2 regions of the Collinsella sp. AM42-18AC genome follow, and region 1 is predicted to be linked to the other one. Evidence: predicted binding sites of a transcription regulator. Region 1 holds the regulator's gene; the other holds the start of a gene.
The links. Region 1 encodes NrdR, which represses ribonucleotide reductase genes. Its sites were predicted from a motif close to AAACACNATATATNGTGTTT; they were not measured.
Positions count from the first base shown of each region.

Region 2: the regulator NrdR is predicted to act here: its motif matches at 1,747-1,766, upstream of nrdD (anaerobic ribonucleoside-triphosphate reductase).

Region 1 is NZ_QSFY01000006.1:123,646-128,070, forward strand. It holds gene hflX (GTPase HflX) at 1-38, shown strand, start outside; gene DW913_RS05135 (heparan-alpha-glucosaminide N-acetyltransferase) at 23-727, opposite strand; gene lexA (transcriptional repressor LexA) at 727-1,371, opposite strand; gene DW913_RS05145 (LysM peptidoglycan-binding domain-containing protein) at 1,535-1,984, shown strand; gene nrdR (transcriptional regulator NrdR) at 2,036-2,479, shown strand; gene dut (dUTP diphosphatase) at 2,484-2,927, shown strand; gene DW913_RS05160 (glycosyltransferase) at 3,426-4,425, opposite strand, start outside.
Region 2 is NZ_QSFY01000009.1:85,909-90,333, reverse strand. It holds gene DW913_RS06800 (glycoside hydrolase family 13 protein) at 1-1,092, shown strand, start outside; tRNA gene DW913_RS06795 (tRNA-Gly) at 1,235-1,310, shown strand; tRNA gene DW913_RS06790 (tRNA-Val) at 1,314-1,388, shown strand; gene nrdD (anaerobic ribonucleoside-triphosphate reductase) at 2,023-4,245, shown strand.

The DNA of each region.
Region 1 (4,425 bases):
GTATTGCACCGCGGCTCGAGCGTTATCGCACCGAGTAGACGAGCTCCAAAATGCCCAGAATGATGGGCTGATGCAGCAGATAAAAGGGGAGAGCGTGACGTCCAAGGCTGGCGAGCGCCGGCAGGGGGTTGGCGTAGGCCCAGCTAGGGACGGTCTTATCGATTCCCTGCGCTATGTGTGCGGCGAAGTATCCTGCAAGATACATAAAGATAAACGGGATGATGGGGTAGTAATCACCTGAGATAAACCCAGGGCTCGGAAATCCCAGCCACGCCAGGTAGGGGACAGGGTAGATCGTTTTGGGGATGCTCCAGGTGATTGCGAACAACATAAGGCATAGGGGCATGCCCCATCTCGCCGTTATCTTCTTAAGGACGGGATCGGTCAACGCCACGATGCCGGTGCATGCGGCCATGCAGTAGATGATGCCAAAATTAACCGAATCGTCGACTGAGACAAGTGTTGTTGCCAACCAGACAACGAGTGCTGCTAAGGCGTATTTGGCGGCACGTTTGATATTGTTGCGCGAAAGGGTGCACATCCAACCGGCGATAAACAAAAATACCCAGCTGATGCTGGCGCGCCAGATGTCTTGAAAGACTGACTGGGTAAACCAGGGCATATCCCAGCCGTACAGGTAGGCGAGATCATAGCAAGCGTGAAAACCTGCCATAGAAATCATCGTAAACCCGCGGACGGTATCAAATATGGTTATGCGTTTTTGCATTACGAGAACCGGCGCATCAAGCCGACGACTTTGCCCAGGATAACGGGATTCGTTGCATAGATAGGTTCCATGGTGTCGTTCTCGGGCTGCAAGCGCACACGCCCCTGCTCCTTGTAGAACGTCTTGACGGTCGCCGAACCATCAATCATGGCCACGACAATTTCGCCGTTCATGGCACTCTTTTGTTCACGGACGATGATGTAATCGCCATTGAAGATGCCGACATTGATCATTGAGCTCCCATGCACCTCAAGGATAAAGGAACCCTGATCAGTGGCGATTTCGGTCGGGATAGTAAACGTGTCTTCGATATTCTGCTCGGCCAGAATGGGAATCCCGGCCGCGACGCGACCAACGAGCGGTAGCGAGACCGTTCCGCGAGGTGCGGTGGGCTCGTCAGATTTAGAAATTGAGACAGAGGAACCGTCCTCGTTAAAGAGTTCCAGGGCACGCGGCTTGGTGGCATCGCGCTTGAGCAGCCCGCGCGCCTCCAGGGCAGAGAGATGGGCGTGCACGGTGCTTGGGGAGGAAAGGCCCACGGCAGAAGCCATCTCGCGCACGCTGGGCGGATAACCCTTCTCCTGCTGATATTCCTTGATGAAGTCGTAAATTTGCTGCTGACGCTTGGTAATTTTGCGAGCCATCAGGGCATCCTCTCTACCCATGTCAAACAAATGTTCGAATTTTGCTTGACAGGAACAACTGTTCGAAGATAATAATAACCGAACATTCGTTCTCGCGCTAGACATTTTTGTCCGCGCGGCTTGATAAAACTGTTCTCAGCAAAACACGCGAGAGGAGAACATGATGAACGCAACGAATATGGTCCAGGGAAACCTCGCCCTTAAGCTCGAGACGCCTGCAGAACCCACTTTTACGGTTGTTCAGGGTGGCCGCTCCGGCATTCAACCTTTGACCGTAAAGCCTGCTCGCAATCAGCAGGCTGTAGTCGCGCCGGCCCGCGTTGCCCTGAAGGTTCCGACGATTGTCGCCGTCGCCGTTGCGCTTACGCTCTTCTTTGTCCTCGCTACTTCGGTCTTTAGCGCTCGTCACGCCGCGTATGCCGAGTCCGTTTCCAACATTACTTACGAGACCATTCGCGTTCAGACTGGCGATTCTCTTTGGTCGCTTGCCGAGGAATATCCAATCGAAGGCCTTTCCACGCAAGAGACTTCCGACATGATCCGTAACGTCAATCATCTGGAGCATGGTTCGCTCGCCGCCGGTGCGCATCTTAAGGTTCCTGCTCGTTCGTAATCATTATCGCGCTGCGCATGGTACCCTTGTTATCGTTTAAGAGGAGGTACCATGCGCTGTCCCAAATGCGGCAAGGCACATACCCGCGTCGTTGATTCCCGTATGCAGGAGTCAAATAACACCATTAAGCGCCGTCGCGAATGTTGCTCGTGTAACTATCGCTTTACAACGTTCGAGCGATGCGAGGACCCTATCGAGGTCATTAAGTCAGACGGAACCAAGCAGCGGTTCGATCGCAATAAGCTGCTCGTCGGCTTGATGCGCGCCACCATCAAGCGCGATATCGACACTAAGAAGCTCAATGAGATTATCGATGACATCGAGGTCGAGCTGCGCTCTCGCACACTGACGGCCGTCACGTCCCATGAGTTGGGTGACATGGTGCTCAAGCGCTTGGCCAAGATTGACAAGGTGGCGTACATCCGCTTTGCCTCGGTCTACCGCGATTTCAAAGACGTCGATGAGTTTCTGCAAGAGCTCGACAAGCTAAGGTGATTCCATGTCCAACATTACCGTCAACATAAAGCGTCTCGATCCCACCGTCGAGCTTCCCAAATACGCCCATCCCACTGATGCCGGCTTGGATTTGCGCTCCAACGAGGACTGCGTCCTGAAGCCCTTCGAACGCCGTCTGGTCTCTACGGGGCTGGCCATCGCCCTGCCCGATGGCTACGCCGGCTTCGTCCAGCCCCGCAGCGGCTTGGCCATCAAGCAGGGCCTGTCTATAGTCAATACGCCGGGCCTCATCGACGCCCACTACCGAGGAGAACTCAAGGTTATCCTCATCAACCTGGATCCCACCAACGACATCCAAATCAACAAAGGCGACCGCATAGCCCAACTCGTCATCCAAGAAGTCCCCACGGTCAAACTCACAGAAGTAGAAGAACTAGACGAAACCGACCGAGGCAACGGAGGCTTCGGATCCAGCGGCGTCGCTTAATCATTTTCAAGATGTAGGGTTGGCCTCTCACCCAGGGCCCACACATATCATCCCGTGCTCAAACATTCTCGCTACGCTGCGAAACTGCGCGCGGGACGATATGTGTGGGCCCTGGGTGAGAGGCCACATACTTGAATATGTATTTCGACTTGCGCGGTGGGCCTCATCAATATAATTACGACTTGCTTGTTGTTCTGACTCTCTATTAGCTGGACTACATCCTTGTAAATCCTAATCGGGAATGTGTTTTAGGTTCTAGTTAGTATGCGGCAAAGGGACGCCGCCTTTGCCGCATCGGCTTACTGCTTTTATATTTTCTGGTATCGCCTTAGCAGGTTCTACTGGAGGGGAATCTGGCGAAGCCGCTAGTGCGTAAACGCAGCTTGCCTGTGGGGGGCCCCTATATATCGTCCCGCGCGCAGTTTCGCAGCGAAGCGAGAATGTTTGAGCACGGGATGATATATAGGGGCCTCCCACAGGTAAGCGGAATTTAAGACGCTACCTGATATGCGCGGGCTTTCCTCCCCAGTAGAAGCGGCAGAAGGCTCGTTTGCGCTTTTGGGGTTTGCCTACGAGCTCCATGGTTGCGATGGCGATATCTTCGGCTGCGTGGGGGCGGCGTAGTACTTCGCCGTTGATGAGTAGGGCTTTGAGTGATTCGGGATGGTCGTGCAGGTGGCGCAACGTCACGATAAGTTCTCGTGCGGTGGTGACATGCATACTGGCGCCCATGCCGGTGAGCATCGTGGTGTTGGCCTTTTCCTGGCCATAGGACTTGCCCAGCAGGATCATCGGCAGATGCGCGCACAGGCACTCGGTGACGGTGAGTCCGCCCGATTTGAGAATTGCCAGGTCGCAGCCGTGCATGAGGGCCGCCATGTCGTTCACGTAGTCCAGAACTGTGACGTTTTCGAGCTTCATGGCATCGAAGAGCGTCTTGAGGCGGGCGGCGTATTCCTTATCCTTGCCCGGCAAAAAGACAAAGTGCATGTCTTCGAAGCTGCGTAGGAAGGGGAGGGTGCGGTCCATCTCCGCGCGAAAGCGAACGTACGGTTGAGGCAAGCTGGCACCGGCCATTACCAGCACGACGGTCTTGTCGGTGGGGAGGTTGAACTTAGCTAGCTCTTCCTCGCGATCGTAATCCGTGTCGAATCCGGCGCGAATGGGAATGCCGGTAATGCGAATCTTTGTTTCGAGCACCTTGCGCGGACGCAGCGTTTCGGCCATAAATTCGTTGGCAACACAGAATAAATCGGTGTCCTTGTGGGGCCACCATCCCTCGACTTCGTAGTCGGTCGGTACGCAGATGACCGGATAATCGATACCCGTAATTACGCGGGCGCCCACGGCAACATTGGCTGCCGTGATGTGCGTTGCAACCACGGCTATGGGCCTGCGGCTACGAATATATTCGTTGAAGGCGGGGAACATAATTCGCGACCATGCCGTTCCGCCACCCCAGAGAAGATGTCCCGTAAGCGTATATCGCCAGGTCAGG
Region 2 (4,425 bases), on a different contig from region 1:
AAGGATCTCGACCGCGATGACCTCGACCGGTGGCATCTCGCCGAGGGCGATGACATGGTTGAGGACGGCACCCATCCGCTGTGGGACCGCAACGAGGTCCATGAGATCTATCGCGAGTGGCGCCGCGTGTTCGACCGTTATGATCCGCCGCGCAGCGCCGTTGCCGAGGCGTGGGTTCTGCCCGAGCGCCAGTATCTCTACGCACGCCCCAGCGAGCTTGGCCAGACATTCAACTTTGAGTTCGCCAAGGCCACTTGGACCTATGATGACATGCACGCTGCAATCGAGAAGGGCTTGAAGGCGGCCATCGAATCCGATTCCGCCTCGACCTGGGTACTCTCCAACCACGACGTGCCGCGCGTGGCGACACGCTATGCCCTGCCGCAAATCAAGGCGACGCGCTACCATCAGATTGCGCTCGACTGGCTCTTACGCGACGGGTCGTCTTATGACGAGGACCGTGAACTCGGCGAGCGCCGCGCGCGGGCAGCCCTTTTGCTTGAGTTGGCGCTTCCGGGCTCGGCATACGTGTATCAGGGTGAGGAGCTCGGCCTTTTTGAGGTGGCTGACATCCCGTGGGCTGCACTCGAAGATCCCACTGCGACCAATACGCACGGACCGAAGCGCGAGAAGGGGCGCGACGGCTGTCGTGTGCCCCTGCCGTGGGTGGCAGCGGACGATCCCGCGCAGGGCGGATCGTTTGGGTTTTCACCGGCGGACGCCGATGCGGCGCCCCATCTGCCACAGCCTGCATGGTTTTCCGATTACGCTGCCGATAGGGAAGAAGCGGACCCGGCATCGATGCTTGCGTTCTATCGCGACGCCCTCTGGCTGCGGCGCAAGCTGCGCGGGTGCGCCAACGATCTTGCGTGGCTCGATCTTGACGGGTGCACCGGCCTTGCGGATGGTGCCGAGGGCGCTGAGGGCGGCGTCATCGCCTATCGCCGCGACAACGGCTGGGCGTGTGTGACGAACTTCGGTGCAGCACCCGTGGAGCTGCCGGCGGGTAGGGTCCTGCTCACCTCATCACCGCTTGCAGATGGCAGGCTCGCGCAGGACAGCTCTGCCTGGATCATGCTCGCTGAGTTGTAGGGGGCCTCTTGCGGCGAGCTTGCGTTTGCCTACACCTTCCGTGGTGGCTGATGTCTTCGCGAGGTTCGCGAGGGCGTCGCAAAACTTTTCAAAAAAAGTTCTTGCATTTGGGTGGATCATCCCGTATATTAAATCCTCGCAGGCGGACATGGCTCAGTTGGTAGAGCACAACCTTGCCAAGGTTGGGGTCGCGGGTTCGAGCCCCGTTGTCCGCTCCATTTGGGCGTTTAGCTCAGGGGGAGAGCGCTTCCCTGACACGGAAGAGGTCAGAAGTTCAAATCTTCTAACGCCCACCAAATGTTCGCAGCTCAGAGGCTATGTCCTCTGGGCTGTTTTGTTTTGCCACCAAGCACGCCGCCAAATAAGCCGCCAAATATTGATCCAAGGTCTGTACGCGATGGTCTTCGCATCCCGTGGGGGCGCCGGCAGATTGCATGTGTCCTGGTCCATCGTGACCGCAACATGTTGGTCAAGCATAATCTTTTGGATTCTTTTGGCGTGAGCGGCTTGGTTTTGGTAGGATTTGTCAGCGGCTTGACTAAGGGGGTTTTATAACTGCCATGCAGGTAGCCGTGTTGGTAACGTTTTACCGACTTGTCAAATACCCCTCATTTTTAATGCGTCTGCAAAATGACCAATTGCTTTGACCTGCTGAAACACTATATGTTGTGTTTGACCTAAAAAAAGAATACAGGATATAGATGCTTCTTTGTCGTATGATAGATGGCGGACAGAGAACGAAGACCTTAACTGCCTCTTTTGAACGTGTCCTTGAACCGCTTGATTGGCTCTAGGGAATGTCCGCATGGAGGCTTATGGTTTATCGAGAACACAGATTGCGCGACGGCGCCGCAAGGCAGGGGCAGGCCCTGCCGGGCATCGTTTGGCTCTGAAGCGCAATGAGGCTACGACGCGAAAGAAGGCAAGAGGATGAAGATCATCAAGCGCAGCGGCACCGAGGTTGTCTTTGACATCGATAAGATCGTCAATGCCATCCGCGCCGCAAACTTGGAGGTCGAGGAGAGCTCTCGTCTTACCGACCGCCAGGTGGTTTATGCGGCGCAAAACGTCGCCGAGGCATGCGAGAACGCGGGCCACACCGTTTCGGTCGAGGAGATCCAGGATTTGGTCGAGGACGAGATCATGCGTCTCGACTGCTACGAGGTCGCCCGCCACTACATCATCTATCGCTATGTTCAGAGCCTGAAGCGCCAGAAGAACACGACCGACGACAAGATTCTGTCGCTGATCGAGTGCAATAACGAAGAGGTCAAGCAGGAGAACTCTAACAAGAACCCGACCGTCAATTCCGTCCAGCGCGACTATATGGCCGGCGAGATTTCAAAGGATCTGACTCAGCGTGTGCTGCTGCCCCAGGAGATCGTGGATGCCCACAATGAGGGCCTGATCCACTTCCACGATTCTGACTACTTTGCCCAGCACATGCATAACTGCGACCTGGTGAACCTGGAGGACATGCTCCAGAACGGCACCGTTATCTCGGGCACGCTGATCGAGAAGCCGCACAGCTTCTCGACTGCCTGCAACATCGCGACGCAGATTATCGCCCAGGTTGCTTCCTCCCAGTACGGCGGCCAGTCTATTTCGCTGACCCATCTCGCCCCCTTTGTTGAGGTGAGCCGTCAAAAGATTCGCGGCGAGGTTGCCCGCGAGCTCGAGGAGCTCGGTGTTTCGGCATCTCCCGAAAAGGTCCGCGAGGTTGTTGAGGACCGCCTGCGTGACGAGATCCGTCGCGGCGTCCAGACGATTCAGTATCAGGTCGTGACCCTTATGACCACGAATGGCCAGGCGCCGTTCGTGACGGTCTTTATGTATCTCAATGAGGCCCGTACGCCCCAGGAGAAGCACGACCTTGCCATGATTGTGGAGGAGACGCTTCGTCAGCGCTATGAGGGCGTTAAGAACGAAGCCGGCGTGTGGATCACCCCGGCATTCCCCAAGCTCATCTACGTGCTCGAGGACGATAACATTCGCGAGGATTCGCCGTACTTCTATCTGACCAAGCTCGCCGCCAAGTGCACCGCCAAGCGCATGGTGCCCGACTACATCTCCGAGAAGAAGATGCGCGAGCTTAAGCTGTCTAAGGGCGAGACTGCCGGCAACGGCGATTGCTACACCTGCATGGGTTGCCGCAGTTTCCTGACGCCCGACCGTTCGGGCAACGGCTTTAACAATGTCGCCAACGCGCTGAACTATGACCCGACCAAGCCTAAGTACTACGGTCGCTTTAACCAGGGTGTTGTGACCATCAACCTGCCCGATGTCGCGCTGAGCTCGCATCAGGACATGGATAAGTTCTGGAAGATCTTCGACGAGCGCCTTGAGCTGTGCCATCGTGCCCTGCTGTGCCGTCATGAGCGCCTGATGGGCACGCTTTCGGATGCCGCGCCGATTCTTTGGCAGTACGGCGCCCTGGCGCGTCTGAAGAAGGGCGAGACGATCGACAAGCTGCTCGTGGGCGGCTATTCCACCATCAGCCTGGGCTATGCCGGCCTGTATGAGTGCGTCAAGTACATGACGGGTCACAGCCACACCGAGAAGGAGGGCACGCCGTTCGCCATGGCCGTCATGCAGCGCATGAACGACAGGTGCGCGGAGTGGAAGGCCGAAAGTGATATCGATTTCTCGCTGTACGGTACGCCGTTGGAGTCGACGACCTACAAGTTCGCCAAGTGCCTGCAGCGTCGTTTTGGCATTATCCCGGGCGTGACGGACAAGGGCTACATTACTAACAGCTATCACGTCCATGTGTCCGAGGAGATCGATGCCTTCGACAAACTTAAGTTTGAAGGCATGTTCCAGCAGCTTTCGCCGGGCGGTGCTATCTCCTACGTTGAGGTTCCCAACATGCAGGACAACCTCAAGGCTGTCATTCGCGTGATGCAGTACATCTACGACAACATCATGTACGCCGAGCTCAACACCAAGAGCGATTACTGCCAGGTGTGCGGCTACGATGGCGAGATCAAGATTGTCGAGGATGACGGCAAGCTGGTGTGGGTGTGCCCCAACTGCGGCAATCGTGACCAGGAGAAGATGAACGTCGCCCGTCGTACGTGCGGCTACATCGGTACCCAATTCTGGAACCAGGGTCGAACCGAGGAGATCCGCGACCGCGTGCTGCATCTCTAATACCGCTCCGGGGCTGAGCCGAGAGGGCCGCTTGGGCATTTGCTCGCTATTTCGGACAGTCCTGCGCAAGACGAAGGCCACATTAAGTGGCCTTCTTTGCGTGCGGAACTCATATCGAGCAAAAGCCCAAGCGGCCCTCTCGGTTCAGCCAAGTTGACGTAACTGAGATGCAGCGCGCGG